DNA from 3 places in the Thermostichus sp. OS-CIW-30 genome. Region 2 is predicted to be linked to each of the others. Evidence: riboswitches for the same ligand, from Rfam matches in the RefSeq annotation. Region 2 holds a riboswitch; each other region holds the start of a gene.
The links. A riboswitch is a leader RNA that binds a small molecule or an ion and turns the genes downstream of it on or off. The one in region 2 is predicted to bind cobalamin.

Region 1: it holds a riboswitch for cobalamin, as region 2 does, so the genes downstream of both, metE (5-methyltetrahydropteroyltriglutamate--homocysteine S-methyltransferase) here and ACVWZF_RS07035 (TonB-dependent receptor plug domain-containing protein) in region 2, are expected to answer to the same signal.
Region 3: it holds a riboswitch for cobalamin, as region 2 does, so the genes downstream of both, ACVWZF_RS10380 (sirohydrochlorin chelatase) here and ACVWZF_RS07035 (TonB-dependent receptor plug domain-containing protein) in region 2, are expected to answer to the same signal.

What each region holds. Positions count from the first base shown of each region.
Region 1 covers NZ_JBSSCZ010000001.1:109,834-119,969, forward strand. Annotated here, with positions in the region: gene ACVWZF_RS00545 (ABC transporter substrate-binding protein) at 1-1,597, opposite strand, end outside; cobalamin riboswitch at 1,846-2,050, shown strand; gene metE (5-methyltetrahydropteroyltriglutamate--homocysteine S-methyltransferase) at 2,507-4,771, shown strand; gene ACVWZF_RS00555 (cell division ATP-binding protein FtsE) at 4,949-5,635, opposite strand; gene ACVWZF_RS00560 (WecB/TagA/CpsF family glycosyltransferase) at 5,829-6,578, opposite strand; gene ACVWZF_RS00565 (DUF4439 domain-containing protein) at 6,826-7,491, shown strand; gene ACVWZF_RS00570 (cupredoxin domain-containing protein) at 7,732-8,112, shown strand; gene ACVWZF_RS00575 (hypothetical protein) at 8,122-8,634, shown strand; gene ACVWZF_RS00580 (RNA-binding S4 domain-containing protein) at 8,640-8,891, opposite strand; gene ACVWZF_RS00585 (NAD-dependent succinate-semialdehyde dehydrogenase) at 8,891-10,136, opposite strand, start outside.
Region 2 covers NZ_JBSSCZ010000013.1:22,408-32,543, forward strand. Annotated here, with positions in the region: gene ACVWZF_RS06995 (thioredoxin domain-containing protein) at 1-1,871, opposite strand, end outside; gene ACVWZF_RS07000 (GNAT family N-acetyltransferase) at 1,978-2,481, opposite strand; gene ACVWZF_RS07005 (SRPBCC family protein) at 2,559-3,026, opposite strand; gene ACVWZF_RS07010 (DUF502 domain-containing protein) at 3,321-4,097, shown strand; gene ACVWZF_RS07015 (TIGR03792 family protein) at 4,094-4,444, opposite strand; gene aroA (3-phosphoshikimate 1-carboxyvinyltransferase) at 4,480-5,814, opposite strand; gene rsmH (16S rRNA (cytosine(1402)-N(4))-methyltransferase RsmH) at 6,031-6,960, shown strand; gene ACVWZF_RS07030 (hypothetical protein) at 7,137-7,685, shown strand; cobalamin riboswitch at 8,028-8,180, shown strand; gene ACVWZF_RS07035 (TonB-dependent receptor plug domain-containing protein) at 8,219-10,136, shown strand, end outside.
Region 3 covers NZ_JBSSCZ010000023.1:1,418-11,553, forward strand. Annotated here, with positions in the region: gene ACVWZF_RS10345 (hypothetical protein) at 1-587, shown strand, start outside; gene ACVWZF_RS10350 (30S ribosomal protein S1) at 918-1,886, opposite strand; gene obgE (GTPase ObgE) at 2,082-3,125, shown strand; gene ACVWZF_RS10360 (hypothetical protein) at 3,186-3,560, shown strand; gene ACVWZF_RS10365 (L-threonylcarbamoyladenylate synthase) at 3,579-4,292, shown strand; gene ACVWZF_RS10370 (PAP/fibrillin family protein) at 4,348-4,965, shown strand; gene ACVWZF_RS10375 (SPFH domain-containing protein) at 4,962-5,861, opposite strand; gene ACVWZF_RS10380 (sirohydrochlorin chelatase) at 5,959-7,002, opposite strand; cobalamin riboswitch at 7,033-7,168, opposite strand; gene ACVWZF_RS10385 (heavy metal translocating P-type ATPase) at 7,297-9,612, opposite strand; gene ACVWZF_RS10390 (heavy-metal-associated domain-containing protein) at 9,725-9,919, opposite strand; gene ACVWZF_RS10395 (DUF5340 domain-containing protein) at 9,979-10,136, opposite strand, start outside.

The sequences.
Region 1 (10,136 bases), on a different contig from region 2:
TGTTGGCTGTGATTGGCCAACCATGGCCATGAGGCTGTACCTGCGGCTGGCCTATATCCAAGCACTCTTGGACAAAGTAGGTATGATCCAGGTTCACCAACCAAGCCCAGGCTGCATCTCCTTTGGCAGTAAAGCCTTGCTTTCCATCCCACTGGGCTGCCCGCCAGAAGGGGATAGCTTCAGCTTCAGAGGGGGCCTCCATAGCCAGATCCAGCATTCGATCCACAAACGGGTTGGCATAGTAGCCGGCATTGAAAAATCCCCCCTGGGCCGCTTTGCTGTGGTAGAGGTTGTACACCTCAGTTGGGTCATGGCTGCCCCAGCCAAACAGCACCACGTTGCTGTGCATGAGCGGAGTGATGTCATCCCAACTTTTGCCCTCGACATTGACTCGGATGCCCACAGGCCGCAGCATTTCTGCAACAGCTAGGGCCAGGGCTTGGCGAATGCTGTCGTTGGCCGGGTAGAGCACGGTGAACTCAGCCCGCAGCCCGTTTTTTTCCACTACCCCATCCCCATCTTTATCGCTCCAGCCTCCCTCAGCTAGAATCTGACGGGCCAGGTCTGGATTGTTGTCCTCAATCTTGGCGGTCGGCTCTTCCCAGGGCAAACCGCTGACTGGGCCATAGGCAGGGGATCCGTAGCCTTCTAGGACTCCATCCACCAGCGCCTGTCGGTCAATGGCGAAGTTGACCGCCTTGCGAATCGCCAAGTCAGAAGTCACATCGTTGCCGATGGGGTATCCCTTTGGGGTTGTCGCACCGGTTTTAGGGGGAAAGGGGAACATCAGCCCTCGGTTATCCACACTGGGAATGGCGTGAAGCTTCATGCCCTCAACAGTTTGCTTAGCCAAAGACTGAGGCACGCTAACCACGTGTACCTGTCCGGCTCGGGCTGCTGCAAAGGCTGCATCCTCCTCCAGGAAAAGGAAAACCAGCCGCCGAATGCCAGGAGTCTGGCCGTAATATAAGGGATTTGCCTCCACAATCAGTTGTTGCCCCTCATCCCACTGCACCAGTCGGTAGGGGCCAGAGCCAATGGGTTTGCGAGCATAATCAGGCCCGTGGGCATGTTGAGGCACGATACCCAAGGTGATGAGGCGGTTGACAAAAGTACTTTGGGGTTTTTGCAGCCGCAGCTCCACCGTATGAGTGTCGATAGCTACTGCTTCCTTTAGGGCGGTTAGGTCGACCAGACCACCACTCCGAGCTGCTTGGTTAAAGGTGTAAGCCACGTCCGCTGCTGTGACAGGTTTTCCATCGGAGAAGACTGCATCCTTTCGTAGGGTTACCGTCCAGGTTAGGCCATCTTGGCTGACAGTGTAGCCAGTCGCCAGGTCGTTTACAATCTCAAGGTTCTCGTCCCGCCGCAGCAGAGTGCTTTGGAACAAAGGCGAACCGTAACGTCCCCAGCCCAGGGTGGGATCAAATCCTTCTTCCCTTTCCCCTCCAATGGCCAGCACGATTTGATCGCTGGATCCTGCTAGCTTTGGATCGAAAGCTGTCCGCTCAGCAGCATTCTGAGCGCATCCAGCCCACATCTGGCTCAGCAAGAAGAGGCCCACAGACCACACAGTTACTTTTAAGCTTGATGCCATAGAAACCCCGATCTGTCGCTTTTTCAGCAAAGCAAAAAGGAGCAAACCCCCTTGCCTCCTGGACAAGACTTATGGCAGCTAAGCTATCACTGCCTTATCTTGAGAGCAATGCAGGGGGGGAGGATGCTTAGAGGATTCCGATGACTTCCTGCAAGACCGCTGGGTGAAAGGTGAGGTCTGGTAGCTCCAAAGGCTGCTGGCTTGGTGATGATTGAAGCACTCTACTCCCGTCTCTGAACTCCGTGATACGATGTAGCTCAGCTATCGGTTCTGACGGGGATCAGCCGCCAGAGGAAACGGGGAAAGAGCAGTGAGAATCTGCCGCTGTCCCGCAGCTGTGATCCGGTTTAGGAGAAGTCCTGCAGCAAATCTCTAGAGTCATTCGCTGCCGATCCAGGTCTTGTCCCCCAAAACCGTGTCAGTCAGAATGCCCGCCGATGGTTTTTCTAAACTTCACAACATCTGCGAGGTACAGATGGTAACTGTCTTGGCTTTAGCTCGTTTCTGCTTTCGTTATCCTGAGCATTTTCCCGGCGTTGCTCCCACAAGCTTTCGGTACTCCTCAGCAGTAGAAATAAGTCCAAGAACCCAAGCAAGACTCTGAGCCAGTTGGCCGGGAGAGAGTAAATTTTGGGTGCTGTTGCACCAAGATCTATCAAGATCTACAGCCCGCCTACGCGAAGGAAAGAGTGAGATGTCAGGCTTCCTGACTTCAATTGGTGGCTGGCAAGTAGCCACTGCGATCGCTGGCTGCGTTGAGTATCTTTTTTGCGCAAAAGGCAGTGTTTTGTTGGGGTTCCAGAGGCAAGAGAGGAACAGCCGGTTTCTTCCTTGGCGGGCGGGATCCCAGTTGAGGGCGAATTGAACGCAGGAAAATTAGAAAACTCAGTATTTGGGATGGCACACAACATGACTGCACAAACCATGACATTGGGGTATGCCCGCATGGGCAAGCGCCGCGAGCTCAAAAAAGCTTTGGAAGGCTTTTGGAGTGGTGCCCTAGGGTCAGAGGCTCTGCTGGCTACCTTTTGGGATTTGGAGACTCAAGCCTGGCAGACTCAGCTACAAGCTGGGATTGATCACATTGCGGTAGGGGATCAGACTCTCTACGACCATGTACTGGACTGGGCCACCTGGCTGGGGCTGATCCCCTCTCGGTTCCGAGGTCTGTCGGGTTTAGACCGCTACTTTGCCATGGCGCGGGGGCGGGAGGGCCTGCCGGCTTTGGAAATGACCAAGTGGTTTGACACCAACTACCACTACTTGGTACCCGAAATTGAGCCGGAAGCCGATCCCAGTCCTAACTTTGGGGATTTTTTGGAAAGAGTTCGGCGGGCCCAAGGGATCCTAGGGGAGCGCACCAGCCCCGTTGTCCTCAGTCCAGTGACTTTGCTCTGCCTTAGCCAGCGATCTGGGGATCTGCGGGCGGACTTGGAAAAGCTCCTTCCTCTGTACCGGGATCTCCTCCAGGAGTTAAAACAGCTGGGGATCCCAGAAGTCCAGATTCACGATCCCATTTTGGTTACCAGCCAGGGAAGTGGCCTGCGGGAAGCTGTGGAAATGAGCTACCGCCAGTTGGCAACCGCCGGGATCCCTGTCCACTTGGTCACCTACTTCGATGACCTGGGGGAGACTTACCCCTGGGTGGTGCAACTGCCGGTGGCCGGCATTAGCCTTGACTTTACCCGTGGCCACACCCTGGATCTGGTAAGAACCTATGGCTTTCCGGCTGACCAGATCCTAGGTGCTGGCGTAGTGGACGCTCGGAATGTCTGGAAGGTTCAGCCTGAGACTGTCTTGGCCAGCCTGCGGGAGCTGCAGGGGGTAGCTCCCAACCTACGGGTGCAGCCTTCCGCTTCGTTGCAATTTGTGCCCCACGACGCTGCTCTGGAAGCCCAGTTGCCGGAACCCCTCAGAAATGTCCTCAGCTTTGCCGAACAGAAGCTGGCCGAAGTAGCTCTCCTGGCGCGAGCCCTCAACGGCGAAGACACTGCTGCCCAGCAGGCGGAAATCCAGCAGCAATGGCAGAGCTTTGCGCAGTTTAGCCCCCCCAACCCCCAAGTGCGCCAGGCTTTGGCCAACCTCAAGCCCCAGGACTTCGAGCGATTCCTGCCCTACGAGCAGCGCCTAAGTCGGCAGGTTCAGCTACCACCTTTGCCCACCACCACCATTGGCTCCTTCCCCCAAACTCCAGAGGTGCGGCAGTGGCGAGCTAAGTACAAAAGAGGGGAGGTTTCGCAGGCGGAGTACGAAGCAGCCATTGACGCTGAGATTGCCAAGTGCATCCGCATTCAAGAAGAGATTGGCCTGGATGTGTTGGTGCATGGGGAATTTGAGCGCACCGACATGGTGGAGTACTTTGCCCAGAAGCTGGAAGGCTTTGCCTTCACTGAACACGGCTGGGTGCAGAGTTACGGCAGCCGCTGCGTGCGCCCTCCCATTCTCTACGGCGACGTGGTTCGCCCCCAACCCATGACAGTGCGGGAATTCCAAGTAGCCCAGTCCCACACCCAAAAGCCGGTGAAAGGCATGCTCACGGGGCCAGTGACCATGCTCAACTGGTCCTTTCCCCGTGTTGATATTCCCCGGCGGGAGCAGGCTTTGCAGATTGCCCTGGCCTTGAGAGCCGAAGTGGCAGATCTGGAAGCGGCTGGAGCGGTGATGGTGCAAGTGGATGAGCCGGCACTGCGGGAGGGGCTACCTCTGAAAAAAGAACGCTGGCCAGAATACCTCAGCTGGGCAGTGGATGCCTTTCGCCTAGCTACCGGCGGGGCCAAGCCGGAAACCCAGATTCACACCCACATGTGCTACTCAGAGTTTGGGGACATCATCGAGCACATTGAGCGGCTGGATGCCGACGTGCTTTCCATTGAAAACAGCCGCAGCAACAACAAAACCCTGCTGCAAATTGCCCAGGCTGGGTATCGTCACCAGGTGGGCAACGGCGTTTACGATGTCCACAGCCCTGCGGTGCCGAGCGTTGAGCAAATCCTGCAGCAGCTGCGCACAGGACTGGCCCACTTGCCTGTGGAGCAAACTTGGGTTAATCCCGATTGTGGCCTCAAGACCCGCCGCTGGGAGGAGGTGATCCCCGCACTGAAAAATATGGTGGCTGCCGCTCATCAGCTAGGGGAGGAGCTTCTGGAAACCCAACCTGAGGGTCTGCGCGAGTAAGGCCCACGACCCGCTGATGTAACTGGTCGGGCTGGCTTGACAAGTCGCCGCGGGCGGTGCCGCTGTTGTGCTGATGCGGCTGGCTTAGGGCCTACGGTCTGCTGATGCAACCGGCAAAGCTGCTCTCCGGGATCTCAAAAAGCTTGTGAAGAGCAAAGTAGGGATCCCGTTAGCCCCTCAGCGCAGATCATACAGGCGCCCTCCCTCCATGCGCACCACCCGGTGGCCGGCCCGCTCCACCAGATAGGGGTCATGGCTGGTCATGATGACGGTCACCCCAAAGGAATTGAGCCGCTCCAAAATCTGGAGAACCAAGAGGGAGTTTTCCGGATCTAGGTTTCCTGTTGGCTCGTCCGCCAGCAGCAGCACCGGCATGTTGACAATGGCACGGGCCAGGCTAAGGCGCTGCTGTTCCCCCCCCGAAAGCTCATGGGGAAAGTGATCTCGCTTTTCGGTCAGCCCCACCATCTTTAGGGTCGGCCCGATGCGACGGCGGATTTCTGCGGGGGACAGCCCTTGGGCGCGCAGCACGAAGGCCACATTTTCTGCCAGGGTGCGGTTGGCCAGAAGGCGATAATCTTGGAAAACCACCCCCAAGCGCCGCCGCAACATGGCCAGCGGACGCGGTGGGATGCGGTAGGGTCGCCGCCGCCCTTCAGAAGAAAAGAGACAGACTTGATCGACGATGACCGTGCCCTCGGTGGCCTGTTCCGCCCCGTAGAGCAGTCGCAAAAGAGTGGACTTGCCTGCTCCGGAGACCCCCGTCACGAACACGAACTCGCCGCGGCGCACCTCCAAGTTCACATCCTGAAAAATTAAGTTGCCGTTGGGAAAGACCTTGCTCACGCCCCGCAAGGACACCATGCTGGCCGGGGTTTCCAGGGATCCGGATTGAGTGCTGCCGTAAAAGCCCAGGGTGGCCTCTGGATTGGCCGGGGCAGGGAGATGAGGAGTCGGAGCCGTACCCGCCCAACGGTGTAAGCGAGGAGGATAGCCGATGTGCTGACCGATCACCATAGTAAGCGCCTAGACAGAGGAGGGAGAGAGCGCCGGCAGACTAGGGGCGCAAACGAGAAGAGGGATCCCACAGCACCCGCCAGACAAACTTGGGCAAAGCCAACATGCGTCGCCAGCGCCAGGGTTCCTGATAGAGACGATACAACCATTCCAGGTGATGGTCACGCCACCAACGGGGCGCTCGCCGTTTTTGGCCGGCCCAAATGTCCAAGCTGCCCCCCACCCCCATCCAGATGGCTTGGGGCAAAAGGGGACGCCACTTCTGGATCCACAGCTCCTGGCGCGGGGATCCCAGCCCCACCCACACCAGTTGCGGTCGAAATTCCTGGAGAGCTTGCAGAAGCTCTTTTTCTTCCTCGCTAGAGAAGTAGCCGTGGTAGCCCCAGAGGGCCAAAGCAGGACACTGGGCTTGCCAATATCGAATTGCTGCCCGGTTGACTTCCGGCTTTCCCCCCACCAGGGCCAAGCGCCACCCCTGTTCTGCCGCCAACGGGATCAGGGTTTCTGCCAGCTCGATCCCCGGCACCCGCTGGACGCGGATCCCCTGCCGCCGCAGGGCCCACACCACCCCAATGCCATCGGGGATCACCAGCTCCGCCGCTTGCAGCACCTGGGCAAAGGCCAGATCCCGCTGCGCCTGCATGATCATTTCCGGGTTGCAGGTAACCACCTGAGCGCCCTGACCCTCCCGAATACGCGCCTCAATCCAGGTGGCGTAGCTCTGTAGGCTGGCCTCCGGCAGAGCAAGGTGCAGGTTCACGCCCAGAATCGCATGGATGGATAACGACACTACCGACCGAATGCTGGCCCCCACTGGAGCCGTTGGACACGCTTTTAAGATAGCCCGGACCTTCTCCCAGAGGGAGAGGGGAGTTCGAAGAGGCATTTCATGGCTATTTGACCACGAAAATCTCTTCCCTCAGGCATCCGCGGCGGCATCCACGGCGTATCTCCATCAGACCAGGCCAGAGGGAATTGCCCGACCCAGAGCAAGCCCCTGAAGGTTGGTTGCCATCTTTCGAGACAGGAGACTTGAGATGAAGACTGCAAAGACTCCCTTCGCTCTGCCTCAATTGGCCGCCGAATGGGATCCCAGCCCTGCAACTTCCCGCCGCAGCTTGTTGTTGGCTGGTTTGCTGGCGGGCGTAGGTGGAGCAATTGGATTGCGCACCCTGCCCGGTGCCGCCCAGTCCAACACTGCCGACATCGCCATCCTCAACGCGGCCATTGACTTGGAACAGCAGGCGATCTGGGCCTACAAAACCGCTGCCGGCAAGTTGAGCAATACTGAGGTGGGCAAGATCGTGTTGGAAGTGGCCACCAAGAACCTGAAGGATCACGAACAGCACCGGGATCTGCTGGCGGGCGCCGTGCGCCAACTGGGAGGGATACCCTCTCGGGCCCGGGATAGCTACGACCTTTCCACCTACATCGACAACAAAGAAGGCAATCTCGACTCCGATGCCAACATCGCCAAGCTGGCCCTGGCTCTGGAGTTCGATGCGGCCCTAGCCTACAACGATGCCTTTGTCCAGCTTTCCAACAAAGACCTGGTGGCTGCCGCCAGCACCATTGGCCCCAACGAAGTTGCCCATGCCACTGCAATCCGGGCCGTGTTCCACAGCCTTGATCCCAGCATTCTGGTGGTGCCTGCCCCCTTTGTCAGCGCCGAGACTCGGGAGCGCTGGATCCTGAAGGTGTAAAGCCCCTGCCGGCGATGACTTCCAGCTAAAGCCGCCAACCCCCGGCGACAGCAAGGTGTAGAACCCCCACCGGCGCTGATCTCCAAAGCCTTCCAACGTCCTCTGTAGGATCTTGGGGTTTGGAGATCTTTGGAGGTTCTTTGGAGGTCAAGGTGTTCCACACCGCTGTCGCAATCGCCTTCTTCTGAACGCCTCAGCTTTTTTTCGCTTCCTAACCTGTGTGGAGAAAGCCCTATGCCAATGACGCGGCGGTTGCTGTTGCTCAGTGGGCTGGGATCCCTGCTCAATGTGGGGGCCATCTTGGCCGTGGATCGGTGGCGACAAGCCAGCTCCGTTGCGGAGCGGGATCCCGTCGAAGCAACGGCGGCAGCAGAGGTAATCATTCGGGGGTTTCAATACCTGCCCTCGGAGGTTACCCTCAAGCGGGGGGGCAAGGTGACCTTCACCAACCTGGATTCCACCCCCCACACGGCTACTCCTGTGGAGGGAGCGCAGTTTCAAGGGACGGGACGGCTAAGTCGCAACGAGAGCAAAGCGGTGGTGTTCGAAGTAGCTGGGATCCAGGACTATTTCTGCGATATCCACCCCAGCATGGTGGGCCGCATTGTCGTCGTCGATTAGGTGGAGGCCATGCAAACCCCTCTTCCCTTCTGGAACATTTGTCGGCGGGTGTACCTGGTTTGGGCCGTCCTTTTGGGGATTGGGTTTGCTGCCACCCAGTTTCACCAAGAGGCCAACATCAACTGGCTGTGGCTGGTGATTTCCCTGATTGGGTTGGGCTACATGGTGCGGCAGACTAGCTTGCCGGAGTTTCGAACAGCCGGACTGGCCCACCTCTACTTTGTGGGTTTGGTGTGGACGTTGGTGATCGCCCAGGGCATGATCCTCTCGGTGCTGCCCTTTGTCGGGCGTACCCCTTTGGCAGCTTTGAGCCCATACCTGGGGGTGTTTTGGCTGTGGCAAATGGGGCTGGGCCACTGGCTCAACGGCTTGGTGGATCCGCCGCGCCTCCCCTACTGGATCACCGGTGGGATCCAGATCCTGGCCGGAGTTGCCTGCCTGCTGTGGGGGCTGGAATGGCAGTTTGCGGTGGCAGGGGGAATCGGGGCCTTGGCCATGCTTCTTTTGATCCGGTTGCACTGACCCGTTCACTGATCTGACTTTGGGGTCTTATCCAGGCGCACTCGCCAAACTCCACCTCCCACGGCCACCTCATCTCCTGAGCGCAGCTTGCGTCCCCGCCGGGTTTCCACCTCGCCATTCACCCGCACTTGCCCCGCTTGGATGAGCTGCTTGGCCTGCCCACCGGTGGGAGCAACCCCCGCCAGCTTGAGGAACTGATCCAGCTTGATCACGGGATCCGTCGCCGGCTGGGGATCCCTTTGAGGAGTCTCCGCCATCACTTCACCCAAATGGTTTTGACATTTACAAATTCCAGGATCCCTTCCCGGCTCAGTTCCCGTCCATACCCTGAGCGTTTGATGCCGCCGAAGGGAAGGCGCGGGTCGGACTTGACCATGCCATTGATGAACACGGATCCCGCCTCCAGCTCCTCCAGCAGGCGCTCTTGTTCCTCTGGATCGGTTGTCCAGGCGCTGGCACCCAGGCCAAAGGGCGTGCCGTTGGCCAGCTCGATGGCTGCCGACACATCCGGGACGGTGAACAACAGCGCCACCGGCCCGAACACCTCCTGGTGGGCCACCGGATGATCCGGGGGGATGTCGCTCAGGATTGTGGGCGGGTAAAAATTCCCTCCCCAGGGGGAGCCACCGATGTGAACTTTGGCCCCCGCCTGCACCAAAGCCTGCACCTGTCCATCCACCTCTTGCAGAATGCTGGCAGTAGCCAGAGGCCCCACGTCCGTTTGCGGATCCAAGGGATCCCCTACCTTGAGCCGGCGAAATCGCTCCGTCATGGCAGCCGTGAAAGGTTCGGCGATAGCCCTGTGTAGGATAAATCGTTTGGCGGCAATGCAGGACTGGCCGTTGTTGATCAGACGGGCCGTGACCGCTGTGGCGACTGCTGCCTCCAGATCGGCGCTGGGCAGCACGATGAAGGGATCGCTCCCTCCCAGTTCCAGCACTGTTTTTTTCAGATATTGACCGGCCAAACGGGCCAGGCTGGAGCCGGCGGCTTCGCTCCCGGTGAGGGCGGCCCCCCGCACCCGTTCATCCGCCACCACCTCTGCCACCTGGGCTGCTGTGATCAGCAGGGTTTGAAAGACCCCTGGCGGAAATCCCCCCTCCCGAAAGATCTGCTCTAGGGTCAAAGCCGATTGGGGCACGTTGGAAGCATGTTTCAGCAAGAGGGTGTTGCCCGCCATCAGGGCCGGGGCTGCACAGCGAAACACCTGCCAAAAGGGAAAGTTCCAGGGCATCACCGCCAAAATCACCCCCAGCGGCTGGTAGCGGATCCCGCTGCGGCTGGCATCGCTGGCGTTCGCGTAAGCGTTGCGTAGCAATATGGAGCGCTCGGCCAAGAATCCCTCTGCCTCCTCGGCATAGTAGCGACAAACCCAAGCGGATTTTTCCACTTCCGCAACGGCAGAGGCCAAGGTTTTGCCCATCTCCAGGCTGATTAGGCGGCCAAACTCCGCTTTGCGCTCCTCCAGGATCCCTGCCACCCGCTTCAGCCAGGCGGATCGT
Region 2 (10,136 bases):
AAAAGGCTGGGGCAGGTGCGCGGCTGGGTGCTCATGATGTGGGCAAAGGTTTTCAAGGCCTGCTCTGCCCGCTCCAGGTAGTCCAGATCTCCAGTGAGGGCGGCAAGGCGCACCAGGTTGGCAATGGCCACCCCATTGGCTGCAGGGGTAGCGTTGTCCTGGAACTCCTTCTCTCGCACCAACAGCTCAGGGGCACTCTGGGCATCGCTGACAAAGTATCCCCCCCTGGCCGGATCCCACAGTTGCGCATCCATCTCCTGCTGGAGCTGGAGGGCAGCCTGCAACCAGTCTTGAGGGGTGGGATCCCCCACCAGAGGCAGGCAGGCTTGCTGCAAGTCCAACAGGGCCTTGATCAGCAGGGCGTAATCTTCCGATTTGGCGGGCACCTGAGCTGTGCCATCGTAGTTCAGGCGCAACAGGGATCCGGTCTCAGGGTGGCGCTGCTGGCTGAGGATGAATTGGGCAGCCCGCAGAGCGAATTGCAGATAGTCTGCGTTGCCGAACACTTGATAGGCCCGCGCCAGGCCGGAGATCATCAAGGCGTTCCAAGAGACGATCATCTTGGTGTCGGTGACAGGTGGGATTCGCCCTGGCCAGGATTGCAGACGGGCCGATTGGGCATCCACTGCCGGAGGGAAGGGAACTCGTCGATCCGCAGAGCCATAGCGTGCCTGAAACAGATGGGTGGTCAAGGCGGCTTCAACTTCTGGCGGCAACGCTCCTCCCTGTTGGCGCTGCAAGACGATGCAGCCGGGCCGATCGGGGAAGTTGCCCCCCGGCGATAGGTCAAACGCCTGCTGCAAGGCGCGGAAGGTTTCTTCCCCCAAGAGCTCCTGCAGCTCCTGCCAGCGCCAGACGTAGAACTCTCCCTCCTCTGGCTCTCGATCTTCTGCCCGGGCAAAGCTGTCGGCATCTTGAGCGGCGTAGAAATACCCGGCAGGGGCGGTCATCTCTCGCGCCACCCACTCCACCGTCAGCCGCACCGCCCGCTCGATGGCCGGATCTTGGATACCGTGCGCCCACAGATCGGAGAGAAACTCTAGGATCTGCCCGTTGTCGTAGAGCATCTTTTCAAAGTGGGGCACCGTCCAGGTGGGATCCACGGTGTAGCGGTGAAATCCTCCGGCCACATGGTCGAAGATCCCTCCCAGCACCAAGGCCATGCCTCGCTCTTTGGCCCGTTCCAGAGCGCTCTGCGAGCCGGGGATCCCTTCTGGTGGGTCGAAGCGGGCCGAACGCAACACCAACTGGGCGTAGGGCATCATGGGAAATTGCTGCACCGCCCCGGCATTGGAGAGCAAAGGCTGGATCTTAGGGATCCCAGAGCGCAGCAGGTCGGCGGGAATGTGGTCTTCCGGCACTAAGTCGCTGAGGGTGGTCAGAGCCGTCAAAATCTGGCCTTTCATCTCCTCTATTTTTTCCTTTTCCTGCCGGTAAAACTGCAGGATGCGCTGCAGCAAGGCCAGAAACCCCGGGCGGCCAAAGCGGGGCTCTACGGGAAAATAGGTGCCGGCGTAAAAGGGCACCAGGTCATCGGGCGTGAGGAAAACATTGAGGGGCCACCCCCCCTGCCCGCTCATGAGCTGCAACGCCTGCATGTAGATGCTGTCGAGATCCGGCCGCTCCTCGCGATCCACCTTGATGGGCAAAAAATGGGCATTCAAAAAGGCGGCAATTTCAGGGTTGGAGAAGGCCTCGCCCTCCATGACCGTACACCAGTGGCAACTGGAATAGCCGATGGATAGGAAAATCGGCCTATCCTCGGCCCGGGCTTTCTCCAGAGCTTCTGGGATCCAAGGCCACCAGTCCACCGGGTTCTCGGCGTGCTTGCGCAAATAAAGGCTGGAACTTGTGGCGAGGCGATTGGCCATGAGTACACCCTCTCACCCTTTTTGCTTTTCAGGCTAGCGCGTCCTCCTCCCAAGGCAGAGCCAACCCACTGTTGTTCAAGATACACTCACCCAGGATCCCTGTCGGTCAAGCCTGCTCCTGCTCGGCAGCCGGGATCAAAAACTCCAGAGGGCGCCCGTGCAAGACCAAGGTGGTGCTGGGGTTTTCCACAAAGCCGATCCGCTCGTAAAAGCCGCGCTGATGGGTTGTGAACAGGTAGATGCGCTCCACCGACTGCAGGTGGGGATGGCTGATCAGGGTTTCCACCAACTTGCGCCCAATGCCCTGACGTCGGTAGTCGTGATCAACCACGATATCCCAGAGGACGGCTCGGTAAACCCCATCGGAAGTGGCGCGGCCAAAGCCAATCAGGCGCTCCCCATCCCAGGCGCTGACCACCGGATGGCTGTGGGCAACGGCCCGCTCCATCTCCTGCCGCTGGCGATTCTGCGCCCAAAAGGCATTGCGGTTCAACAGCAGGAGAAGTTGATCCAGATCCAGCTCGCCCCGCTCCAGAGAGAAGCGAATGTTGCGGTTGTCCACCGGCTGACGAGAGAGGGCAATGACAGGCTCAGGAGAGGGATCGGGCATGAAGAAGACCTTTGCAGCAGTGAGGGTTGGCAAGGAAGGGGGAGTTCAGCAAAACACTTGGGCCTGACAAACTGAGGCTAGCTGGCCGAGGCATTGTCGGCGGTTGGCCCCGCATGCTCTAGGGCATAGGCTTTGAAGCGCTCCAGATCCGCCTGGATGGTGCTCTCCACCACTTTGCCCACAAACAGGCCATCCAAGATTTTGCCGAGGATCCCCGGGATCTTGTAGGCCACCGACAGCTTCACAATGGTACTGCCTTTGCGGTCGTAAAAGCGCAGCGCGCCCCGATTGGGCAGCCCCTCCACCGAACTCCAGCCGATGTGTTGGTGTTTCACCACCGTGTGGGTGCGGGAGATCCAACTGAAGGTGAGGCCGCGGGTATCCAGTGTCCACCGGGATAGCTCCTGATCCAGCAATTCCACCGAGCGGATCCACTTCATCCAACGGGGCATGAGGGTGAGGTTGGCCCACAAATCCCATACCTGCTCAATGGGAACAGGCACCTCCACCTGACAGGTATGCTCTAGCCAATCTGACTCTGACATAGGGCCTCCCACGCAACACCCGGCAGAAACACAAACCATCCAGGGGCTTGGCCACAACGCCTCGGGACGGGATCCCTGCCTTTACAAAATTTTATATCGACTTAAGATAGCATTATCGGCCTGATGAAAGTTTGGGGCTCTGCGCTTTTTGGCAGCCCGATTTCTTTTGCCGGCAAGTTGCGGCTGCCCCCCGTGAGGGCAACGCAGAAGGCAGGTATCATGATTGCCATCTGCAAGCTTCACTTGCAAGGGTTCGATGCATCCACTCGGTTGACTCGACGGGACGACCTCACCATGGTTTCACAATGGAAACAGCATCTGAAGAACTACTTCGTGGCGGGGTTGCTGGTGGTGATCCCTCTGGCAACTACCATTTGGCTGACGGTGGAGGTGGCCACCTGGAGCATTGGCTTTCTGACCAGCATTCCGAAGCAGTTCAATCCCATCCAGGGTTTGCACCCGATCTTGATCAACCTCATCGATCTGGCGGTGGGCCTGTTGACGCCGATTGTGCTCATCCTGTTGATTGGCTTCATGGCCCGCAACATTGTCGGCCAGTGGCTGCTCAATCTCAGCGAACAGTTGCTCCATGCGATTCCGGTGGCGGGGCTGGTGTACAAGACCTTGAAGCAATTGGTCAGTGTTTTGTTTGCCCCCAACAATCAGCGCTTTCGGCGGGTGGTGCTGGTGGAATATCCCCGACCAGGAGCTTGGGCGCTGGCCTTTGTGACGGGCACCATTCAAACTCCCATTCGGCCCGATGGGCCGCAGCGCTCCCTTGGACTGTTTGTGCCCACCACCCCCAATCCAACGACGGGCTGGTACGCCATTGTGCCGGAAGACCAAGTGGTGGAAGTGTTCATGCCGGTGGAAGATGCTTTTAAGATGCTCATTTCCGGCGGCATTGTCACCCCTGAGAGTTTTGAAGCGGGGCTGCAGCGGCGAGAAGGAGCTTTGGCCGTGACCATGCCCAGTTTGCGGGAGCTGGTGGAGCAGGAGCGGGTGGCAGGATCCCCCAGGGCTGACTCGGTGGGCTCTGAGGTAGGTTTTGAGACTGAAGGGATCCCTTAATCCTGCTTTCCTGTCCCTGCAGAAGGGCCGGGCTGCCAGAGCTGGTATTCTTTGGCCTGTTCCAAGCGCACATAAAAAGGCCGCATTTGCCGATCCAATGCCTCCACTTGCTCGGAGGGAAAGGCCTTCCAGTCAGCACGGCTGGCCCAGCGGAGGATGAGGTGGACAAGTTCGGGATCCTCTTGATCCAGCCAAACTTCTTTGCCCAGAAAACCCGGATGCCGGCGCAGGGCGGATCCCCAAACCCGCTCGTCTTGCTCAAGAAAGGCTGCTTGCCCACCGGGAGGAACCCGGAAGCAGAGATGTTCGATAGCGATAGGGCCGGGCGGGCTGGGGCAGGTCGACATAGGAGCAGAGGCGGCAAAGTTAAAGATGGGCCCTCTCAAGACTCCAGGGGGGAAGCAGTCAATCGTTGCAGGGTGGGAATGAAGTCGGGGTAGGAGATGCGGGCACAGTCGGCTCCCCTGAGGAGGGTGGATCCCTGCGCTCCTAGAGCTGCCACCATCAGGCTCATGGCGATGCGGTGATCCTCGTAGCTGTCGACCTCGGCCCCGTGAAGAGGGATCCCTCCCTTGATTTCCAGGCCATCAGGATATTCAGTGACCTGGGCTCCCATGCGGCTCAGCTCTTGGGCTATGGCAGCCAGACGGTCGCTTTCTTTCACCCGCAGCTCTGCGGCATCGCGAATCACCGTGATCCCTTCGGCAAAGGCAGCCGCCACCGCCAAAACTGGGATCTCGTCGATCAAGGTGGGGATGAGATCGCCGGCGATGGTGCAGCCGCGCAAGCGGGCCGAACGCACCCGCAGATCTCCCAGGGGCTCACCGGCCATTTCCCGGAGGTTCTCAATTTGGATGTCAGCCCCCATCTCCTGCAACACCCGTAGTGCACCGGTACGGGTGGGGTTGAGGCCCACATCCCTTAGCAGCAATTCGCTCTCGGGCACAATGGAGACGGCCACCAGCCAAAAGGCTGCCGAGCTGATATCCCCCGGCACCTGAACTCTCTGGCCCACCAGGCGGGATCCCCCCACCACGGCCACGGTTTTTGTTTCCGGATCCACCTGAATGTTGGCCCCGAAGGCCCGCAACATCCGTTCCGAGTGGTCCCGAGAGAGAGCCGGCTCGGTGACTTGGGTGGTGCCTTCCGCCAGCAGACCCGCCAGCAAGAGGCAGGATTTTACCTGCGCTGAAGCCACCGGGGAGCGGTAGTGAATGCCCTTGAGGGATCCCCCTTGTACGGCCAAAGGTGCCAACGTCCCACCGGCCCGTCCCCAAATGCTGGCCCCCATCTGCCGCAGCGGTCCTACCACCCGCCCCATGGGCCGCGAGCGCAGGGAGCGATCGCCGGTGACGGCAAAAAAGCGCCCGGCCTGGCCAGCCAGGATCCCCAGCATCAGGCGCAAGGTGGTGCCGGAGTTACCTGCATCCAACACGTCTGCCGGTTCTTGCAGCCGGCCCAGGCCAACTCCCCGAATGCGAACACACTCGCTGTTGAGCTCCGAAATATCTGCCCCCAGCGCCCGAAAACAGGCTGCCGTCCTGCGGGGATCCTCTCCCAGCAACAGCCCTTGGATGGTGGTTTCTCCTTCGGCCAGGGATCCCAGCATCAGGGCGCGGTGGGAAATGGACTTGTCGCCGGGGATGCTCACTTGGCCGCGCAGGCCCTTGGCCGGCGAGAGAGTGAGGATATCGGTAGAAGAAGAGTGAGTCAACACAGCAACTCTGATGGCAGACTGGGCAAAAGCGGCAGCAGTCTCATCTTACTCAGGCCCGGACTCATGCCCCAGAGATCTTACCAGGGATCCCAAGACAGCCTGTCTTTTGACGGCAACCCCTCTTTTCCCAGAGGATCACCTTAACAACATGGATTCCTCGGTCGGGGCCTGGCCTCGGCCTTTTTTTTGCAGATACTGAACTTTGTAGCAGCAGAAATAGAACCCCCGCAGACCGTGCTTGGCAAGGTGTATCAACACGACTCTGTTTTGACCGAGGAGGTGATGGCCTACCTGCAACCCCAGGGGGGCGGTATTTTTTTGGATGTGACGTTGGGAGGGGGTGGACACAGCTTGGCGCTGCTGCGGGGGGGAGCTGCTCGAGTGGTGGGGTTGGATCGGGATCCGGCGGCTCTACAGGCGGCGCAAGCGCGTTTTGCAGCAGAAGGGATCCCCGGCAGCCGCATCCAACTGTGGCACCTCAATTTTGCCGATTTCGATCTGCAGCAGCATGGCTTTCGGGATGAGCAGGGGCAGGGGATCCCCTTCGATGGCATCGTGGCCGACTTGGGGGTGAGTTCGCCGCAACTGGACTGCCCTGAGCGGGGATTTAGCTTTCGCGGGGAGGGGCCGCTGGACATGCGCATGGATCCCAGTACAGCTCAGGAGACTGCCGCCGATTGGGTTAATCATCGCCCGGTCGAAGAGTTGATCGAGATTTTCACCCGTTACGGCGAAGAGCGATTTGCCCGCCGCATTGCCCATCACATCGAGCAGGCTCGTCCCCTCGCCACAACTACCCAGTTGGCCCAGGTGGTTTGGCAGGCGGTACCTCCGGCAGCTCGGCGAGGCCGCATCCACCCGGCCACCCGCGTCTTTCAGGCGTTGCGCATTGCCGTGAACCGAGAACTGGAGGCTTTAGAAACCTTGCTGGCCCAAGCCCCCACTTGGTTGAAACCCGGCGGCAGGTTGGCCGTGATCAGCTTCCATAGCCTTGAAGATCGCTTGGTGAAATGGGCCTTCCGCAGGGATCCCCGTTGGCAGGTGCTCACCCCCAAGCCCTTGTCCCCTTCCGAACTGGAACGGCAACGCAATCCACGGGCCCGCTCTGCCAAACTGCGAGTGGCTGCCCGCAGCAGTCAGATGTAGGTTTAGGTTGGTTCTCCCGCTCTCAAGAGATCGGCTACCGTGAAGCGGACAGCTGTCCTGCTGAGGCCGGGAATCGGGAGAAGGGGGTTGCTGTTGGGGGGCGCGGGGAACTAGGGTGAAGCGGAACCGGCGGTCTCACACCGTCGGATTCCTTGGTGTGTGTGAGGTTAAGCCCTATGGTTAGCCAGCCTTTGAACGCAGGTCTTGATCGTCCCAAAAGCCCTCGTCGCCACAGACAGCCTTCTGCTCTGAGCCGACCCCTCTCCGGTACAGTTCAGGCCAGCCGCACCCAACCTTTGAATTTGAAGTTGAAATCAGCCCATCCTCGCAGCCAGCATCTTGCTTGGGCAGAACACCTAGCCTGGTGGAAGCAAATCTCCACAGGGATGGCTATCCTCTCCGGCGTTTCAGTGTTGAGCCTTTACAGTTGGACTGTGCATACCCAAAGCCGGTGGAGCCAGCGTTACCAGGTGTGGCAGCAGATGCAGCGCAACGAACGACAGTTTCTGCTGACTCAAGAATCCATTGCCAATTCTCTCCGGGAAATCGCCGACCGCTCCGAAATGGTGCCGCTGGTACCGGATCGGATGATCGAGGTGCCGATTGCCTCTCCCAGCCAAGTTGAGCCGGATCCAGCCCACCAGGCAACGGCTTTGCCAGAAAGAGCGCTCCGCGCCGCTCACGCGACCGAAAAAGCCCCTCTTTTCTACCCGGTTGGGTACTAGTCCAACAGATCCAGTCGATGGCGGCTAGGCCAGCGTCTCTATCTTGCTCTCCCAAAAGCCCTGGGTCTTGTGAAGTCTCGGTGTATCTCTATTCTCCAAAAAGCCAAGGGATCTCTGAGTTTCAGGATCCGGAGTAGGTGGGGGCAATCCTTCAATCGCTTACAAAGCAACAAAGCAATCTGGCCCAAGTTTTTCAAATTTTAATGGGATGTCGCCCATCCGAAGCTCTGGGACTGCAGATGGGATCCCATCTACCCCTGGGGATGACATCCCCCCTGGCAGGATAGGAACTCCAGAGCAGGGGATGTATGATGCCTAGCACGGCTTTTTCGGAGCAATCGCAGAGAAAGCTGTACCGACAGGTTGTCCTGGGGATCAGCCAGGGCATGTAAAGGGGAAAGTCCGGTGCAAATCCGGCGCTGTGCCGCAACTGTGATGGGCTTGGGCTAGACCCATGCCCTCAGTCAGGATGCCCGCCTGCGGTTCTGGCTCGTCTTTCTTCCGCGTCGCACGGAATCAGGAGCTTTAGGAAAATGAATCCCATTCTAGGTCTCAGCCTGGCGCTGGGGGGTCTTGTTTTGGGGATCCCAGCGTGGGCGCAGCCGGCGGCCTCTTCACCTTCAGCTCAAGAGGTGTTGGAAACCGGTGTTAGCGCCGAGATTTTAAATCAACCCGTCACCACACCTTTTCGCCGTCCTGGTTTGCTGCGGGATTCTTCCCGCCCGGTTTACGTCATTACCCGCCAGCAAATTCGAGAGCAAGGGGCAAGAACGGTTCAGGAGGCCCTGCGCTACCTGCCCGGGATCCTCAGCGACGGCACGGCGGGAACCCAGTTGGGAGCCCTTAGCTCCCAGTTTATGCGGGGAGGACGAACGGCCCAGGTGTTGGTGCTCTTGGATGGCCGCCCCATTAACGACCTGGGCTTTTTTGGCGGGTTCGATCTGTCTCAGATCACTACAGATGTGGTCGAGCGTATTGAGATCTCTCCAGGTGGGGGCTCCACCTTATACGGCTCCGATGCCGTTGGCGGGGTCATCAACATCGTGACGCTGGATCCAAAGCCGGGATCCGAGACCGTGCTGGAAGCGGCTATCGGCAGCTACGGCCTCAATGAGCAAGGGATCCAAAACCGCGGCCAAGCGCAGGATCTGGGCTGGGTGGTCAGCTATCGCCGTCTGCAGAGCAACAACGACTTTCCCTTTGAAATTAGGCGTTTGGGCAAAGCAGGCAGGCGGGAGAACTCGGCAGTGGAGTACCACAACCTACAAGCCAAACTCACCTGGCAACTGGCAGAAGGCCAGGTCCTAACCGGAAATGCCCTTTATCTCAATAAAGCGTTTCAGGTGCCTGGCAGCACCGAGTTTCCCTCCCCCGATGCAGTGCAAAACACCAACGACCTGCTGTTAGATCTCAGTTGGCTGTGGGATCAAGAGAGGGGATCCCTGCAAGCCAGGGTATTTTTTGACGACCTCAACTATCGCTTCAGCGCCCCACAAAGCCAGGGATCCCGGGATGAGATCCTGCGAACGGGGTGGGGATCCCAACTGCAATACACCTGGAAGGCTGCTGAAAACCTGGAGCTTACTCTAGGAGCGGATTACCGATCCATTTCAGCTCGCAACACCACCTTCTCCTTTGCCAGGGGATCCACCAACGTCAACTATGACAATACTGTGAATCAGGGGGCATTCTTCGCCCGCCTGGATTACAGGCCACAGCCCAACTTTTATCTCAACTTAGGTGTTCGCCAAGATTCGAGCAATCTGGTCAACGGTTCGGCCACCTCTCCTGCCGCAGGGATCCGCTGGGTTTTGGCAGAAGGCACCACCCTGAGGGCCAATTATGCCGGCAGCTTTCGCACCCCCTTGATCTCAAACCTGTTCTTTCGGCTGCGCGGCTTTTTTGAAGTCGACGGCAACCCCAATTTGCGACCGGAGCGGGGAGAGAGTTTTGACATTGGCCTGGATCAGGCTTTGGGAGATTTTGGCCTACTGCGCTTGACCTTTGCCCATAACCGCATCCGCGATGGCATTACCTTTGTCAGCACTGGCCCGCGCAGGGGAACCTACGAAAACATTGAGCTCGTGGAATACACGGGCTTGGAAGCAGCCCTGGATTTGCGATTGGGGGAAAACTGGACTCTTTTTGCCAACTACACCCTGAACGATCCCATCATCCGCTCGGCGCTGGATCCCAAAGCGGTTGGCAAACAGCTAGCCTTCGTGGGAGCAGACAGCTTCAACCTGGGCCTGAGCTACCGCGATGCAGAGGATCGGTATGCCTCAGTTTTCCTGCATCACATTGGCACTTTCTTTACCAACAACGCCAATACCCAATCTCTGCCCGGCTACACCAACCTGGCTCTGCGGGGAGGGATCCCAGTAGCAGAAAATCTCGCTCTAGAAGTGGGGGTTGATAACCTGCTGGATGAGCAATATGAGGTTTTCCCCG
Region 3 (10,136 bases), on a different contig from region 2:
CCCCCGCAGAGCCGAACGCAAACGACGAAGGCGAGGATAACACCGCTGGAACAGAGTCTCTGCCAAAACTGCCCCCAGAAGAACTGCCGTTGGCGGCTGAGCTTCAGGAAGATGTGGAGGATGTCGGGGAAGAGGATGAGGAAGAGACCGAAGAAGACCGTGACCTCGAAGACGAGGATGAGGACGACCCTGACTATCTCCTAGAAGATGAAGATGGGCCAGAAGAGGATCCCCTCACCGATCCCGGCTATCAAATTCAGGTATTACCCCTGGAAGAGCTCACCCTACCGGAAACCTGCTATGTCGTTGTTGACCGCTACCAAGAACTGACCACCCGCCCTCTCAAAGAATTCTTTGGCTCGGGATCCCTGCCCATCGAAGGGATGGATAACGCCAATACGCTGCCGATTTTCGACAGCCACAAGGTGGCCCGCCGCTTTTCCGAAATGAGCCGTCGGGGCAGCAACACCTACCCACCCTACCGGGTAATCCAGTTTCCCGGCTACATTCTGGAGATTGTGCGCACCCAACTGCAAAAGAAAGGCATCACCCATCTGCTCATGGATGGGCAGATCTACAGTCTTTGACAGGATCCTCAAGCTCAGAAGTGGGGGACTCCTGTTACTGGCGCAGGTTGGCAACACTACGTGAACGCCAGCCGCACTTCCTGTTTTAGCCTACCTCGCCACAGCAGCAGTACCCGTCTCTTCGGACATTTGGACTGCCCCCGCCCCCACGGGCTTATGGATCGCTCCTCAGCTCCCCACTCACACTGATGGAACCAAAGGCTCATGCCGTGACATACTCCCGCACTCATGCTGATGCAAAGCGCTCCGCGCCGCTAAAGCGAGAGAGGGCCGGGCTTCTCGGCGGCCTAGCTAAGCCTTGTAGCAGGCAGAAATACGCAAAGTTTGTGATCATTCCACAGCCGTCGCCGCGTATTCCAGCTCCTCTTCCACCACTTCCGGTGGGGCCTCTGCCGCTTGTCCTTGCTTAGCGGCCAGCAGTTGCTCACGGTACTTGGCTGCCATTTCCTCAGCCTTCTCGTAAACCAGCTTGGGATCCCGAATCATGTCGCCGGGATTGGGCTCCAGTTGCTTGGTGGACAGCGAGATCCGCCCCCGCTCCGCATCTAGATCGATGATCATCACCTTCACTTCGTCGTTGACGTTGAAGACGCTGTGGGGCGTGTCAACATGATCGTGGGAGATCTCGGAAATGTGCAGCAGGCCGGAGACGCCGCCAATATCGATGAAGGCACCATAGGGCTTGATGCCCCGCACCGTGCCAACCACCACCTCGCCCACTTCCAGCTTGTTCATCTTCCGCTCCACCAAGGCGCGGCGATGGCTCAACACCAGGCGGTTGCGGTCTTCGTCCACCTCCAGAAACTTCAGGGGCAGCTCTTCGCCCACCAGCTCTTCTTTTGGCTTGCGGCTGCTGATGTGGGATCCGGGGATAAAGCCCCGCAGCCCCTCAATCCGCACCAGGGCTCCACCTCGGTTGGTAGCAAAAATGGTTGAGCGAACGGTGGCATCTTCTTTCTGGAGCTGCCGTACCCGTTCCCAGGCCCGCATGTACTCGATGCGGCGGATGGAGAGGGTCAGCTGTCCCTCTTCGTTTTCTTCGGTGAGGATAAAAAACTCGCGGGTTTCTCCCGGCTGCAGCATCTCGTGCGGGTCTTCCAGGCGGCTAATCGACATCTCCTGGAGCGGCAGAAAGGCAGCCGTTTTGGCCCCAATATCGATCAAAGCACCGCGTGGCTCCACCGAGAATACTGTACCCGCCACAATTTCGCCAGGGCTGAAGTGATAGTCGTACTTATCCAGAAGGGCGGCAAAGTCTTCAGTGGTAAAACCTACATCGGCAGCAGTGAATCGACTCATAGGGGTGCAGTAACAGATCAGTTGCGCGGGATAAAGGGTAGAAGGCCAATCGAGTTTGGCAGGATCCCACTTCCACTTTCCCACCTGGGGAGGATGTGGCTGGGAAATACCATCGTAGCTTAGAGGAGCGTCTTTTGTGGCAAGTTTCCCGGCATCTTGCCAAGCTGAAAGATAGAAGATTCGGAGGAAGAGCAATTGCACTTTATCGACCAAGCCGAAATTGAAGTGCAAGGGGGAAATGGCGGGGATGGCATCGTTGCCTTCCGCCGTGAGAAGTATGTGCCGGCTGGGGGGCCATCCGGCGGCAATGGCGGGCGGGGCGGCTCGGTGATCTTGGTGGCCGATCCCGGCCTGCAAACTCTGTTGGATTTTCGCTTTCAACCGGTGATCAAGGCGGAACACGGGGCCAAAGGGGGGCCCAACCATCGCAGCGGGGCCAGTGGTGCGGATCGGCTGGTGCGGGTGCCCTGCGGTACTGTGGTGTTCAATGCGGAGACGGGGGAATTGTTGGGCGATCTGGTGGGCAAGGGGGATCAATTGCTGGTAGCCCGTGGGGGCAAAGGCGGCTTAGGCAATGCCCATTTTTTGAGCAACCACAATCGCGCCCCCCGCCAATTCACCAAGGGCGAAGCGGGAGAACGGGTGCGCCTGCGCCTGGAGCTGAAGTTGATTGCCGAGGTGGGCATTGTCGGCCTGCCCAATGCGGGCAAGTCCACTCTGATTTCGGTGGTCTCCTCTGCCCGGCCCAAGATTGCCGACTACCCCTTCACCACGCTGCAGCCCAATTTGGGAGTGGTGCCCCATCCATCGGGAGATGGGGTGGTGTTTGCCGATATCCCGGGGCTGATCGAGGGGGCGCACTTGGGGGTGGGGCTGGGCCACGAGTTTTTGCGCCATGTGGAGCGCACCAGGGTACTGATTCATTTGGTGGATGGCACGGCGGCGGATCCCGTCAAGGATTACCAGATCATTCAGCAGGAGCTGCGCGCCTACGGCCACGGGTTAATCGATAAGCCACAAATCCTGGTTTTGAACAAGATCGATGTTCTGGATCCCCAGCAGGTTGCCGAGCGCGCCCAGAGGCTGTCTGCTGCTGCCGGCACTTCGGTGGTGACCATTTCTGCGATTGCCAAGCAGGGGCTGGATGCCCTCTTGCAGCGGGTGTGGCAGTGCCTGGGTCGGGGATCCCAACAGCCTGCGCGGTTGGATCTTGTGGGGGCAAAATCCATCCAGTCCTAGGGCAGAAGAATCTTAGAATAGGAAAGCCCCTGCCTTCCCAGAACCCAGAGACGAGTGGCTATGTATATCTCGGCGGAGGATCTGCCACCGGATTTGCGTCAGATCATGTTGGCCGTTGAACAGGCGGCCCAGGCGAGGGCGGGAGCGTGTGTGGAGCTGCTGATGCTCCTGCGGCTGCTGGAGGAGTTGCACCGCGCGATCCTGGAAGGTGCCTTTCGGGAGTCTTTGCCCAACACCCGTCAAGCTCTGTATCGGGTGCTTCAAGATTTGGAAGAAGCCGGCGACTGGCCCTATCTGCCCCGTCTGCACATCCAAGCCCTGATGCAACAACTGAAGGACTGGCCCGAATCTCAGGGATCCCCGCCCGCGTCGGTGCCACCGACCCCCCGCCCTCTTGTGGAAAACCCCCTGGGGGGTAGCTGCTCCCAGTCTTGACCTCTTCCCATCTGCCCGATGGCCGAGTACTTTAAGCTGCATCCGCAACAGCCCCAGGCCCGTTCCATCCGGCGGATTGCGGCGGCTTTGCGGGAGGGGGCGGTGATGCTTTACCCCACCGATACGGTTTACGCCATTGGCTGCGACGCGACCCACAAACAAGCAGTGGAGCGGGTACGCCGTATCAAGCAGCTCTCCAACGACAAGCCTCTTACCTTTTTGTGCCCTTCTCTCTCACGCATTGCCCACTATGCCCAGGTAACCGATTCGGCCTATCGGCTGATGCGGCGGCTGATCCCGGGCCCGTTTACGTTTCTGTTGCCGGCCACCAAGCTGGTGCCCAAGTTGGTGATGGAGCCCAAACGGAAAACCACCGGCATCCGCGTGCCCGACTCGGCCATTTGTCAGGCTTTGCTGGAAGAGTTGGGCAATCCAATTGTCTCCACCTCTGCCAAGCTGGGGGGGGATCCCGTCGGATCCCTGGACTTAAGTTCTGGGCAAGCCTGGGAGTGGGAGAGCGACCCCTGGGATGAGGGTGGGATCTTTGCGGCTGAAGAGATGCGGCAGTTGGAAAAACAGGTGGATCTGGTGCTGGATGACGATGCCCCCCGTCGGGCCAAGGTCTCTACGGTAATTGACTTGACGGGATCCGAGCCGCTGGTGGTGCGGGCCGGGCTGGGGTATGAGCAGGTGGCAGATCTGAACCTGAAACTGGTGGGAGAAGACGGTTAAGGGCAGAGGGATCCCGCGTTCTCTAAAATAGGGTCAGTGCCTTCGGAGTGTGCCCATGTCTGAGGCCCTGGCTCAGCAAAAATCGGCTCTGCTGCACCTACTGGAGGCGACCGACCGGGGCCGGAAAGTTTCCCCTGACCAAAAAGCCCAGATTTTGTCTCAAATTGCCGTCCTAGAAGCGCTCAACCCCACCCCCAAGCCAACATCGGCTCCTGAAGGGTTGGAGGGGAACTGGCTCACCCTATTTACCACGAGCACAGCTCTGCTGCGGCTGGCACAGTTGCCTTTTTTGACCACCGGCGAGATCTACCAGTGTATTCGGGCCAAGGCTGGACGGGTCTTCAACGTGGCGGAGATCCAGGGATCCGGCTGGCTGGGGGCTTGGGTGCCACGGGGAATCTTGGCGGTATCGGCACGCTTTTACCCCGAATCGGAGCGTCGGGTGAGGGTGATTTTCGAGCGATTGGTGTTCGGATCCCAAGCTTTGATGAGCTACGAGATCGAGAGTTTTCTCGATTTGCTCGAGCAGGCTCCGGAGCGGATCCCGGCTATTCAAATCGATATTCGCCGCCGCGAGCCAACGGGTTGGCTGGATATCACCTATTTAGATGAAGACTTGCGGCTGGGTCGGGGCAGCGAGGGGAGTGTATTTGTTCTAAAGCGGGTCGGCTAGTCGGAGGATCCAGAGGACTCCGTTTCCGCCCTTTCGTGAGATGGGTTTTGGGTTAGGGTGAAGCCTATTTCCTGGAGAACTTGCAAGGCGCGGTAGGACTCTCGCAAAGTTTGCAGCTCCTGTTGAGTTTGCTCCAGTTGCCGGGCCCATTCTGCCTGTTGGGAGCGCAACTCTCGATTTTCCAATTTTTTGCGCTGCAGGATGCGCTTGAGTTTTTGCTGCTGCTGCTGGAGTTGAGCCCGCTCTGCTTCTGCGTGTTGCAGTTGGGTCCTTTGGCGTTCCAATTCTATTTTCAGGGTGGTGACCTGGGATTGAAGTTGGCGGAGCTTTTGGCGCAGCGCTTGCTCTGGCGTGGGTTTGGTCGACTCGGAGCTTGGAGAAGGGGAAGATGTTTGTAGGTTTTGCAGATGCTGTTGTAACTGTTGGGCTTGGGCCTGCAGGACTCGAGACCGTTGCTGCTCGCTGCGCAGTTGGGCTTGGGCGCGTTCACAGGTCTGGATTTCGGCTTTCACCCGCTGCTTGATGCGGTCAAGGATCTTTTGATGGCGGAGCTGGGTTTGCCGGATCTCCTGAGCCACCTGCCAAGGGCGAGGATCCCCCTTAGGTTGTCGTGGCTCGCCGCCGTGGTCGGCAGGATCAAAGGGAGATAGGGTCGCCACCAGCGATTCTCGAAAGTCGCTCCAGGAAGCCGATTGCAGACCCATCTGAACCACCCGCCAGGCCCCATAGGAGGCCCCAGCGGCAGCCAGGATCCCAGGGATCCCGGCCAGGGAGAGGGAAACCTTGGGCAGGGTGGGCAGGATCTGATCCAGCAGCCCCACCACCAGGGCGAAAACAAAGATCCCGCTCCCCACGGCAGCGGCACCTGAAACCCAAGAGGAGCGGGAGAGCATCATCGTTTTTTCGTCATCACAACCGCTAGAGCGGGAAAACCAGGTTCAAAAATTGCCTGTCTGCACTCAGTTTATCCCGCCAGCAGCCTCTGTTTCCCTCTTAGGGCACCTGCCATGCCCGTTGGTGGTAGCCCTCTAATTGGGCCCAGGGATCCCCAGCCGCTGCGTGGGTGTGGCCGTGCTGAGGGTGATGGTGAGAATGAGGGTGGTGATGGGATCCATGCCCGTGATGGTGGTCATGAGGCTCGTGAGGGTGGTGATGGCTGGATCCAGCTCTGACCTCTGCGCTCACGGCCAGGCGAAACTTGCACAGGTGGCAGTTCATCGGGGTTTGGCCCTGCAGGGCTTCCTGCTCCAGTTGCTGCAGGCTGTGCAGCACCGTGTCCACAAGGCCCAATTCCGGCAGCATCAGCCAGTCGATTTCCGGCTGTCGTTGTCGTTGTTGTTCCACTGCCGCCTCAATTTTTTTCACCAGCACTCCGGTAAACAGGAAGTAGGGCAGCACGATCACCCGGCGCGGATGCCAGGACAAGGCCCGCTCCAATCCCACGGGCAGGCGGGGATGGGTAATGCCGATAAAGCAAGTTTCCACAGCGGCAAACCCAGATCCTTCCCAAAGCAACCGGGCCAGTTTACAGGCTTCGGCATTGGCCTCGGGATCGCTGGAGCCGCGACCCACAAACAGGAGCACGGTTTCTGCTTCTGGGATCCGCTGCGGTTGGGCGGCCATCAAAGCGGCCAATCGGTCTCGCAGCAGTTGCAGGATCTCGATGCGGATCCCCAACGGCCCACCGTAATGAATGCGCAACTGGGGATAGAGGGTCTGCAGGAGATCCAATTCCATCGTCACATCGAACTTGTTGTGGCGGGCCCCAAACAGCAACAGCGGCAGGACCACAATCTCTTGCCACCCTTGGGCCAAGCACTGCTCTACCCCCTGGGCAATGGTTGGCTGGGTCAGCTCCAGAAAGCAGGGGATCACCGGTCGATGGGGGGTGAGAGCTTGGTAAGCCTGGGCTAGCTCCAGAAAGGCTTGCTGCCCTTGGGGGTCGCGGGATCCGTGGCCGATGAGCAACAGGGGCAGGGGGACAACAGGAGACTGCACAACCGCAAGCGGAGGGGAAACACTGAGGGTATTCAACACAAAAAACTCCGTTCCTTGTGAATCGCAAGGGGTACAGGACAACGGCAGGTGGGTGTTCTGGCTGAGGGAGGGATCCCATCACAGTTGCGTCACAGTGGCGGACTTGCACCGCGCTTTCCCCAGTCTGCCTGAGCCTTTTAGGTTAGCTTGCCGCTTGTCGTTCACCAAGCCCCCTGGGGGGGATGTCCTTGTCTGCCAGAAGATAGCCCTGAGGCATGAGCGGTACGGCAGACTCATGCTCAAAGGGCAGCAAAACTGTTGCCGCGCTAATCCCCCTTGCCCCTGGGAGAGGGCCTAACGCCGGCCCGCTGGTCTGGGGGGCTGAAAGTGTCGCAGGCGCAGGGCATTGGCGACCACCGAAACGGAACTCAGGGCCATGGCTGCCCCCGCCAGCATAGGGTTGAGCAACCAGCCTGTAAAGGGATAGAGCGCCCCAGCGGCAATCGGGATCCCCAGCGTATTGTAGATAAAGGCGAAGAAGAGGTTCTGGCGGATGTTGTTGAGGGTGGCCCGGCTGAGTTGAATGGCTGTGGCGACTCCGCGCAGATCTCCCGACATGAGGGTAATATCGCTGGCGGCCATCGCCACATCCGTACCCGTACCGATGGCGATCCCCACATCCGCTTCTGCCAGAGCCGGAGCATCGTTAATGCCATCTCCCACCATCGCCACCCGCCGTCGCGGTTGTCTTAGGCTGCGTATGTAAGCTGCCTTCTGATCCGGACGGACTTGGGCAATTACCCGCTGAATGCCTGCTTGCCGAGCAACCGCTTGGGCCGTGGTGGGGTTATCCCCGGTTAGCAGGATCACCTCTAGACCCATCTGTTGCAGCTGTTGCACTGCCTCAGGAGAGGTGGGTTTGAGCGGATCGGCAATGGCCAACAGCCCCACCAGGCTCTGGGATTGGGCTACGCCGATCACCGTTTTGCCCTGGCTTTCCCAGGTCTGAACCCGCTCTGACCAAGAGGGATCCCAAGGGATCCCCATCTCCTGTAGCCAGCTCAGCCGACCGATGCAGATCCACTGGTCTTCCACCCAGGCTTCTGCCCCACTGCCTATCCTTGCCTGAAAATGCTGGGCAGGAGGGATCACAATTTTTTCGGCTTCGGCTTTCTGCACTACCGCCTGGGCCAAAGGATGTTCCGAGTGCCGCTCCACCGCCGCTGCCAGGCGCAACACCGCCAGGGGAGAGGAGCCGTGGGCCCAAATATCGGTGACGGTAGGGCGACCTTCGGTCAGGGTGCCGGTTTTGTCCAAGACCACCGTGCGCAAGTGGTGGGCCAATTCCAGGCTGTCGCCACTTTTCACCAGGATCCCCAATTCTGCCCCTCGTCCCGTGGCCACCAGGATCGAGGTGGGGGTTGCCAACCCCAGCGCACAAGGGCAGGCGATGATCAGCACCCCAATCGTGTTCACCAAGGCCAGCGTCAGGTTGTCCGCCAACACCCACCAGAGCACGAAAGTTAGAACTGCCACCCCGATCACTGCCGGCACAAACCAGGCAGTCACCCGATCCGCCACCTGTTGAATTGGGGCTTTGGATCCCTGGGCTTCCTGCACCAGGCGCACGATCTGGGCCAGAACCGTGTCTTTGCCCACCCGCCGCGCCTCCATCACAAAGCTGCCCGTCCGATTCAGCGTTGCCCCAATCACCTCATCCCCCGCCGACTTGAGTACAGGCAGGCTCTCGCCGGTCACCATGGACTCGTCGAGGGTGGAGGATCCCTCTAGGATTACCCCATCCACCGGCACCTTCTCTCCGGGGCGCACTCGGATCCGATCCCCCACCTGCACTTCCCGAATCGGAATATCCTGCTCCACCCCATGGCGAATTACCCTTGCCGTTTTCGGTTGCAGCCCGATCAGCTTGCGAATGGCTTCGGAGGTTTGCCCCTTAGCCCGTTGCTCCATCCACTTGCCCACCAGAATCAGGGTGGTGACCACCGCCGACACCTCATAATAGACATCCGGGTGCAGTCCTTGCCGGTGAAAATAGTCGGGGAAAACCGTTGGGAAAACAGAATAGAAAAAAGCCGCGCTCGTCCCTAAGGCCACCAGCGTGTTCATATCCGCCGAGCGCCGTTGCCAAGCGGCCCAAGCGCCTCGATAAAAATGCTTGCCCACCCAAAACTGCACCGGAGCCGTCAGCAGCAACTGCAACCCAGGATTGTGCAGCCACATGGGAAAGCCCGGGATGTCCATCCCCAGCATCATCGGCAGGGATCCGATCACCAGCACCGTGCTGATGCCCACCCCTATCGCCACCTTGAGCTTCAGTTCCCGTTCTGCGGCCCGTTGGGCGATCCGCTCTGGATCCGACAGATCGTCCAGCTGCCAATCCTCCTGGATAAGGCGCGCCCGATACCCCGCCCGCTCCACCGCCCGAATCAGCGCCTGCGGATCCACCAGCCTGGGATCCCCTTTGACGGTGGCCTGCTCACTGGCAAAATTCACTGATCCGTGGGACACCCCCTGCACCTGAGCGAGGGCCTGTTCGATGCTGCGGGCGCAGGAGGCACAGCTCATCCCTTGTAAGGCCAACTGCCAAGTGCCCTCAGGAGAAGGCGCAGAGGCCGATAGTGCAGCCGATGACCCTTTATGGGCAGACATGGCAACACCTTGTTGATGAAACGACAGCTACTCTCCACCCTGGGCAGGGCGAAGGCAGCCATCTGTACAGAAATTCAAAACAGACACCCGACCGTTCCCGGCCCAAAATTGACTAGGCCGGGGGATATCCCACCTGGGTGAGGGCCTGCCGCAAATCGCCCACAGGCCGCTCAGAAGTAATCCGCACCTGTTTGGTTTTGGGATCCCCTTCCACCTGGGCCTGGGGATCCAGTTGCCGCACCGCTTGCGCAATGGTGTCCACGCAAGCCCCACAGGCCAGCTTGGGCACCGTCAAAACAACCTGCATCTTGGAAACCCCCCCCAATGCCACTGAAAGGATGCTAAACCTTACAGTGGGCTGGAAGGTCAAGAGGGAGGCTGAGGCTCGTCCATATTCCAGCGGTAGTCCACCTGATAGCCCCGCTGTCGCCACTCTTCCTCCAGTTGCACCTGTTGGGTGAGGGCTTTGCGCAGGGAGTTGATCAGCTCTTGCGTGCGGCCTCGGTTGCCAAAATCCTGTTCCT